Regions from separate parts of the Streptomyces sp. NBC_00178 genome, predicted to be linked through region 2. Evidence: predicted binding sites of a transcription regulator. Region 2 holds the regulator's gene; the other holds the start of a gene.
What was found. Region 2 encodes HspR, which represses chaperone genes until heat shock. Its sites were predicted from a motif close to TTGAGNNNNNNNNNCTCAA; they were not measured.

Region 1: lon (endopeptidase La) is a predicted target of HspR. The motif match lies at 2,488-2,506, and genes of this name have one in related genera.

Annotation. Positions count from the first base shown of each region.
Region 1 covers NZ_CP108143.1:4,938,278-4,942,689, reverse strand. Annotated here, with positions in the region: gene lon (endopeptidase La) at 36-2,465, opposite strand; gene OHT61_RS21825 (spermidine synthase) at 2,858-3,541, shown strand; gene OHT61_RS21820 (response regulator transcription factor) at 3,773-4,412, shown strand, end outside.
Region 2 covers NZ_CP108143.1:3,567,777-3,572,188, forward strand. Annotated here, with positions in the region: gene OHT61_RS15375 (pyridoxamine 5'-phosphate oxidase family protein) at 1-338, shown strand, start outside; gene OHT61_RS15380 ((2Fe-2S)-binding protein) at 503-823, opposite strand; gene OHT61_RS15385 (hypothetical protein) at 820-1,119, opposite strand; gene OHT61_RS15390 (helix-turn-helix transcriptional regulator) at 1,260-2,243, shown strand; gene OHT61_RS15395 (heat shock protein transcriptional repressor HspR) at 2,381-2,827, opposite strand; gene dnaJ (molecular chaperone DnaJ) at 2,829-4,019, opposite strand; gene grpE (nucleotide exchange factor GrpE) at 4,113-4,412, opposite strand, start outside.

The sequences.
Region 1 (4,412 bases), 1.4 Mb from region 2:
GTGCGCGCGGTGCCACGCCCGTCACGCCATGGCACCTATGCCGCGGCCGGGATCCTTGTCCCCGCCCTGGCCGTGGCCGGGACGAGCGCGATCTCCAGGACCTGGCGGACGTCGGTCACCGGGTGGACCTCCAGGGTGTCGAGGACCTCGGCCGGGACGTCGTCCAGGTCGGCCTCGTTCCTCTTGGGGATCACCACGGTGGTGATCCCGGCCCGGTGGGCCGCCAGCAGCTTCTGCTTCAGCCCGCCGATCGGCAGCACCCGCCCGGTCAGCGACACCTCACCGGTCATCGCCACGTCGGTCCGGACCAGACGCCCCGAGAGCAGGGACGCCAGCGCGGTCGTCATGGTGATGCCGGCACTCGGACCGTCCTTCGGGACCGCGCCCGCCGGGAAGTGGATGTGCGCCCCCCGGTCCTTGAGGTCCGCGACGGGGAGTTCCAGTTCCGCGCCGTGCGAGCGCAGGAAGCTCAGCGCGATCTGGGCGGACTCCTTCATCACGTCGCCGAGCTGGCCCGTCAGGGTCAGTCCGGACGCCCCGGTCTCCGGGTCGGCGAGCGACGCCTCGACGAAGAGCACGTCCCCTCCCGCCCCGGTGACGGCGAGCCCGGTCGCCACGCCCGGCACCGCGGTACGGCGCTCGGCGGGGTCCTGCGCGGACTCCGGCACGTGGTGCGGCCGGCCGATCAGACCCCGCAGGTCCTGCTCGGACACCGTGAACGGCAGTTCCCGGTCCCCCAGCTCGTGCTGGGCCGCCACCTTGCGCAGCAGCCGGGCGACGGAGCGCTCCAGGTTCCGGACTCCGGCTTCCCGCGTGTACTCGCCGGCCAGCTTGCGCAGGGCCGACTCGTCGAGCGTGACCTCGCCCGTCTCCAGGCCCGCCCGCTCCAGCTGGCGCGGGAGGAGGTGGTCGCGTGCGATGACGACCTTCTCGTCCTCGGTGTAGCCGTCCAGCCTGACCAGCTCCATGCGGTCGAGCAGGGCCTCGGGGATGGCTTCGAGGACGTTGGCCGTCGCCAGGAAGACCACGTCGCTCAGGTCGAGTTCGACCTCCAGGTAGTGGTCGCGGAACGTGTGGTTCTGTGCCGGGTCGAGCACTTCGAGCAGGGCGGCGGCCGGGTCGCCCCGGAAGTCCGAGCCGACCTTGTCGATCTCGTCGAGCAGGACGACCGGGTTCATCGACCCGGCCTCCTTGATGGCGCGCACGATGCGGCCCGGCAGCGCGCCGACGTACGTACGCCGGTGACCGCGGATCTCCGCCTCGTCCCGGACGCCGCCGAGGGCGACCCGGACGAACTTGCGTCCCATGGCGTGCGCGACGCTCTCGCCGAGGGAGGTCTTGCCGACTCCGGGCGGGCCGACGAGCGCCAGCACCGCACCGCCCCGGCGGCCTCCGACCACGCCCAGTCCCCGGTCGGCGCGCCGCTTGCGCACCGCGAGGTACTCGGTGATGCGCTCCTTCACGTCCTGCAGGCCCGCGTGCTCGGCGTCCAGGACCTCCTGGGCGCCCTTGATGTCGTAGGCGTCCTCGGTCCGCTCGGTCCACGGGAGTTCCAGGACCGTGTCCAGCCAGGTCCGGATCCAGGAGCCCTCGGGGCTCTGGTCGGAGGAGCGCTCCAGCTTCTCGACCTCCTTGAGCGCGGCCTCGCGGACGTGCTCCGGCAGGTCGGCGGACTCGACGCGGGCACGGTAGTCGTCGGACTCGTCGGCGCCGGACTCGCCGTTGAGCTCCGAGAGCTCCTTGCGCACGGCGTCGAGCTGGCGCCGCAGCAGGAACTCCCGCTGCTGCTTGTCGACGCCCTCCTGGACGTCCTTGGCGATGGATTCGGCGACGTCCTGCTCGGCCAGGTGCTCGCCGAGCCACTGGATGGCGAGCTTCAGCCGGGCGACCGGGTCCGCGGTCTCCAGCATCCGGACCTTCTGGGTGATGGTGAGGAAGGGCGAGTAACCGGAGTTGTCCGCGAGCGCGGAGATGTCCTCGATCTGCTCCACCCGGTCCACGACCTGCCAGGCGCCGCGCTTCTTCAGCCAGCTGGTGGCGAGGGCCTTGTACTCCTTGGCCAGCTCGGCGGCGGATCCGGGCAGGGGGTCGGGTGCGGACACGTCGATCCGGGTGCCCTCCACCCACAGCGCGTTCCCGGGCCCGCTCGTACCGGCGCCGATGCGCACGCGGTGGCGGGCCCTGATGATCGCCCCGGGGTCGCCGTCGGCCAGGCGGCCGACCTGCTCGACGGTGCCGACGACGCCGATCCCGGTGTAGTTGCCGTCGATGCGCGGCACGAGCAGCACCTGGGGCTTTCCGCTGCCGGCCCGGGCGACGGCCTGCGCGGCCTCCACGGCGGCGCGTACCTCCGCCTCCGACAGGTCGAGCGGCACCACCATGCCGGGCAGTACGACCTCGTCGTCGAGCGGCAGCACGGGCAGGTCGACCGGCGCGAACGCCTCGGACTTGGACTCAGCAGTCATGATCTTCCCTTCGGCAGCCAAGTTGAGCTATGTGCACTCAATGCTTGTGAGCCCGGGAATGTTCCCCCCGCCCTGTTCGCTCTGGGCGATCACTCCTCGGAGCCCGTCCCGCCTGCGGAGAACCGGTGAAGACCGGATGCTCCCGCCGGAACCCCGGCCGGCCGCATACGGCGCCACTCCCCCCGCGGCACCGGTCCCCGTCTCCACAGCAGCACTTCCCGGGCCGTCGCCATTCCCCGCACCCCGAAGTGCCGCCGCACGAGAGGTCCGCGGAGGGTGAGGGCGCACCTGGCACAGGAGTGAGGCGGCGGGAATCCGGTGGTCCGGAGGCGTCGCGGCGGGGAGAATCGGCGGCCGGCCGCCGCCTGCCGGAGAAACGGAGACCCGCACACATGTCCACCACAGACACGCCCCGCCCCGTCGTGCTCGACCGCCGGGACGGACCGTTCGGTGAAGTCGTCCTGCGCGAGCGCGGCGAGGACTTCGAGATCATCGCGAACGGCTGCTTCCTGATGGACACCTCGGACGGACGCTCCGAGCGCCTCCTCGTCGACGCGGCGCTCGCCGCCCTGCCCGCGGACCGGCCCGCCCCGTCGGTCCTGATCGGCGGGCTCGGTGTCGGCTTCTCCCTGGTGCGGGCCGCTGCCGAACCCCGCTGGGGAAGGATCACGGTCGTCGAGCGGGAACAGGCGGTCGTGGACTGGCACCGGGACGGGCCGCTCGGCCGGATCTCCGGCGCGGCGCTCGCCGACCCGCGTACGGAGATCCTGCGCACGGACCTGATCGCCCACCTCCGCACGGCCACGGAGCGTTACGACGCACTGTGCCTGGACATCGACAACGGCCCCGACTGGACCGTCACCGAGGACAACGGAAACCTCTATTCGCCGACGGGCCTGGCAGCGTGCCGAGCGCGTCTGAACCCCGGTGGAGTGCTCGCCGTGTGGTCCGCGCAGCCGTCCGCGGAGTTCGGGCCGGCATTGCGGAATGCCGGATTCCACGCCGTAACGACCGAAGAAGTAGCCGTTGCCCGAGGTGTGCCGGACGTGGTCCATCTCGCACTCCGGGGCGAGTGAACCCCCTCCCGGTATACGCGGCCCCGCCCCGCCAAGGGACGTACGCGGTGAGGCCGGTGATCCACACCCTTTCCGTGGGTAACACCTTCACGACGGACAACACCCTGCGTAGCCGGGAGGCCTCTTCTGCCTTTACGCTCTGTCCGGCACAAGGGATCACCGACGACATCCACAAGCGATAACCGTGCCTCCGGGGGAATGGCCTCCGCGAGAACGGGCAGGGGCGGGGCGATGGAACAGACACACACCACCCACAACGGCGTCGCGGCCACCCCCGGGGCTCAGCGCCGGGTGCTGGTGGTCGAGGACGACCCGACGATCGTCGACGCCATCTCCGCCCGTCTGCGGGCCGAGGGCTTCCTGGTGCAGACCGCGCTGGACGGGCCCGCGGCCGTGGACGCGGCCGAGGCGTGGCAGCCCGACCTGATGGTGCTCGACATCATGCTTCCCGGCTTCGACGGCCTGGAGGTCTGCCGCCGCGTGCAGGCCCAGCGCCCCGTGCCGGTGCTGATGCTGACCGCGCGCGACGACGAGACCGACATGCTGGTCGGGCTCGGGGTCGGCGCCGACGACTACATGACCAAGCCGTTCTCCATGCGGGAGCTGGCTGCGCGGGTCCACGTCCTGCTGCGCCGGGTCGAGCGGGCCGCCCTGGCCGCGGTGACGCCCCGCAGCGGCATCCTGCGCCTGGGTGAGCTGGAGATCGACCACGCGCAGCGCCGCGTCCGGGTGCGCGCCGACGACGTCCACCTCACGCCGACCGAGTTCGACCTGCTGGTCTGCCTGGCCAACACCCCGCGTGCGGTGCTCTCCCGGGAGCAGCTGCTGGCCGAGGTCTGGGACTGGGCGGACGCCTCCGGGACGCGCACGG
Region 2 (4,412 bases):
CCCTGACCACGCTCCGCCCTGACGGCACACCGCACGTGGTGCCGGTCGGCGTGACGTACGACCCGGAGACCCGGACCGCCCGCGTCATCACCGGCCGCGGCACGCGGAAGGCCGCGAACGTCCTCGCCGCCGGACCGGAGGGCGCACGGGTGGCGGTCTGCCAGATCGAGGGACGCCGCTGGGCGACGCTGGAGGGCACCGCTGTGGTCAGGACGGACCCCGACGAGGTGCGGGACGCCGTGCGGCGCTACGCGGAACGGTACGAGCGCACCCCGCGGCACAACCCCGAGCGGATCGTCATCGAGATCGCCGTGGACAGGGCGCTCGGAAAGGGCTGAGGAATTCCGAGAAATTCCGAGGAATTCTGAGGAATTCGACGCCTCGTTCTTCCTTTCCACCCGGAATCATTCCGGACAGCACAACGGCGCCATCGTGTTCAGGTCACGATGGCGCCGTTGTGTGGGGGAAGTGCCGGAACGATTTGGAACGACGGGGGAATCGTTCAGGCACTGCGGGGGGTGGCGGAAATGGTCTCTGGTTCGAACAGCTCGTGGTCCCGCTGATCAAGATTGACGAAAATCATGCCGTACCGCACGGCGCAGCGAACGGGCTGTGGGGCACCGCGCGGCCGGCGGAGACAGCGATAGGCGCGGATTTCGTCGTCCGCCTCCATCACCACGACGACCGGCTCTCCGAACAGGGTGACCATCAACGAATCCCCCGGGCGGGTGAGCGCCGTGAGCAGATCGATGAAATGCCACCCTGAGCGGTATGCCGTAGCCATCTCCCGCCGGAAGGTTCGGTCGTCCGGAGGCGTGGTCATGCGCCTGCCGCACCCTTCGGAGTGCTCCAGCTGATCTCGCCCGGGACCGCCGCGGGCGTACCCCAGCTGATCTCACCGGGCGCGCCTGCCGCCTGCACGGACCAGCTGATCTCGCCGTCGGCCGGCATGCCCCAGCTGATCTCGCCGGGCGCCGACCCCGCCTGTACGGACCAGCTGATCTCGCCGGGCGCCGCCGCCCGCTCCGACCAGCTGATCTCGCCGGATCCTGCCGCCCCGCCCGCCACGCCAAGGCCCAGGGCCGCGACGAAAGCGGCGGCAAGCACCGAGCGAAGCATTCGCTTATCCATAGTCGGCTTCGTCCTCACTTGTGGATTCCTCTCCCCCGCATCCACGACGATGTCTCACCAGGACCCCACAACGCCACTGGGACGATGCATCATGTTCCTGCATGTTCAGGAACATGGGGGGTGGAGATATGACCACAAGCAGCACAATAGGGATACATCCTCACGGGGTCACCGACCTGTGCGAGGAGGGAAAGCGCCTCTACGCCAGCGCCCTGCGTTCCGGCCGGATTTCGCGCGCCGAGGTCGACCCCGCCCCCTGCCTGATGGACTTCGCGCTCCTGCACCCCGATCCGGACGACACGACGTGGCTCAGGCCCGTCCCTCCCTCCGCCGCGCTGGCCCAGCGTCTGCATCCTCTGGAACGGGAGATCAAGGAACGCCGACGCCGCTCCGTCGAGCTCGCGGAGTCCTTCGAACCGTTCATGGACATCAGCGCCCAGGACCCGCCGACCACCCACGCCATCACGGTGCTGGAGGGCGGCAACAGGATCAACGCGGCGCTCGACCTCGCGACCGCCGAGTGCCGCACGGAGGTGCTCACCGTCCAGCCCGGCGGCGACCGGGGCGAGGACCGCCTCAGCGAGGGGCTGGAACGCGCCCTGTCGGTCGTGAACCGCGGCGTCAGCATGCGCACGCTGTACCAGCACACCGTCCGGCACAGCCAGGGCACACTCGCCTACGCCGCGCGCCTCGCCCAGGACAAGGTGGAGATCCGCACCCTGGAGGAACTCATCGAGCGCCTCCTCGTCTTCGACCGGACCGTGGCCTTCATCCCCGCGCAGAACGACGACCAGGTCGCCCTCGAACTCCGTCACCCCGGGCTCGTGAACTACCTGGTCAAGGTCTTCGAACAGCTGTGGAGCCGCGCGTCACCGCTGCTCGGGGAGGTCGGTTACGACCCGCCGACCAAGGGCATCAGCGGTGTCCAGCGCTCCATAGCCCAACTCCTCGTCGAGGGACACGTGGACGACTCGATCGCCCGCCGCCTCGGCATGAACGTCCGCACCTGCCGGGCCCACGTCGCCAAGCTGTCCGCCACGCTCGGCAGCACGAGCCGCGCCCAGCTGGGCTACCTGATCGCTCGGTCGGGAATCCTGGACGAGGACTCCTGACGGCCCGCCCTCCCCGGACACCCCGGCGTCCGGGCCCACGACGCGTCACGGGGGCCGGACGGCGCCCCTCACGGCACACGCGAAGGGGCCCGCCCGGGAGGTCCTCGAACTCCCCGGCGGGCCCCTTCACGGCCTGCTCAGTCCTTCGGCCGCTTGGGCCGCCACACCACCAGCGCACCGCTCTGCTGGACGTCCTGGTACGGCACGAGGTCACGCCGGTAGGAGGCGTGCACCTGGGCCTCGCGCTGCTGCATGGCCACGGCCGCGCCGTCCACCGCCGCCGAGAGCTCGGCGACGCGCTGCTGGAGCGCCGCGACCTGGTTCTCCAGCTCGATGATGCGCTTGATGCCGGCGAGGTTGATGCCCTCGTCCTGCGACAACTGCTGCACGGTCCGGAGCAGTTCGATGTCGCGGGCCGAATAGCGCCGCCCGCGCCCGGCCGTGCGGTCGGGAGAGACCAGACCCAGACGGTCGTACTGGCGCAGCGTCTGCGGGTGCAGACCCGAGAGCTGCGCCGCGATCGAGATCACGTACACCGGTGATTCGTCGGTCAGCTGGTACGGATTACGTCGACGACCGTCCATCTCAAGCTCCCTTCGCAGCCTGGAACAGCTCCGCCCGCGGGTCCTCCCCCGCGGTCGCCTTCCGGTACGCCTCCAGCGCGTCCTGCGCCTCGGTGCCGAGCTCCGTGGGCACGGACACCTCGACGGTGACCAGGAGGTCGCCACGGGTGCCGTCCTTGCGCACGGCGCCCTTGCCACGGGCCCGCATGGTACGCCCGTTCGGCGTGCCGGCCGGGAGTTTCAGGGTGACCGGGGGCCCGCCGAGGGTGGGCACCTTCACCTCGCCGCCGAGCGCCGCCTCCGGGTAGGTGACGGGCACGGTGATCGTGAGGTTGTCGCCCTTGCGGCCGAACACCGGGTGGGCGTCGACGTGGACGACGACGTACAGGTCGCCGGCCGGCCCGCCCCGCTCACCCGGGCTGCCCTTGCCGCGCAGCCGGATCCGCTGGCCGTCCAGCACGCCCGCGGGGATGCGGACCTGCATCGTGCGGGCGGACTTGGCCCGGCCGCTGCCCTTGCAGACGTCGCAGGGGTCCTGGGCGATGAGGCCACGGCCCTTGCAGTCCACGCAGGGATCGGTCAGCGAGAACCCGCCGCCCGTCCCGCGCGACACCTGACCGGTGCCGACACAGGTGGGGCAGACCCTCGGGGTGCCGTTCTTGTCGCCGGTGCCCGAACACGCCTTGCAGGGCGCCTGGCTGGACATCCGCAGCGGGACCGTGGCCCCGTCGACCGCCTCGGTGAAGCTCAGCGTCACCTCGGACTCGATGTCCTGTCCGCGGCGCGGCTGGACACGCGTGCCCCCGCCGCCCCGGTTGAACAGCCCGCCGAAGACGTCGCCCAGGCCGCCGCCGCCACCGAACCCGCCGGCTCCGGCACCCGCCTGTCCGCCACCCGGCGCGCCTCCGAAGAGGTCGCCCAGGTCGAAGTTGAAGTTGCCGCCCGCGCCTCCGGGACCGGCCCGGAAGCCTCCGTTGCCGAAGAGGGCGCGCGCCTCGTCGTACTCCTTGCGCTTCTTCGGGTCGCCGAGGACGTCGTTCGCCTCGGAGATCTGCTTGAAACGCTCCTCGGCCTTGGCGTCACCCTTGTTGGCGTCGGGGTGGAACTCCCGCGCCAGCTTCCGGTACGCCTTCTTCACCTCGGCGTCGGTGGCGTCCTTCGGGACGCCGAGGACCTTGTAGTAGTCCTTCTCGACGAAGTCCTTCGTGCTCATCGACGTCCCTCCTTCCGGACGACAGGCCGTGCGGCCGGCCCCTCGGCCGGCCGCACGCCCCGTCGGTGTTCACCGCAGTGGTCGGACACGATGTCAGACCTCCTCGGTGCCACCGCTCTCCTCGTCGTCTGACTTCTCTTCCTTCGCCGCCCCGGGCGTGGCGCCCGGCTGCGGTTCGGCCACGGCCACCCGCGCGGGGCGGATGGTGCGCTCCCCGATGCGGTACCCGGGCTGCAGGATCGCCACGCAGGTCGTCTCGGTGACGTCCGGCGCGTACGAGTGCATCAGGGCCTCGTGGATCGTCGGGTCGAAGGGCTCGCCCTCCTTGCCGAACTGCTGCAGGCCCAGCTTCGCGACGACCGTCTCCAGGGATTCGGCCACCGACTTGAAGCC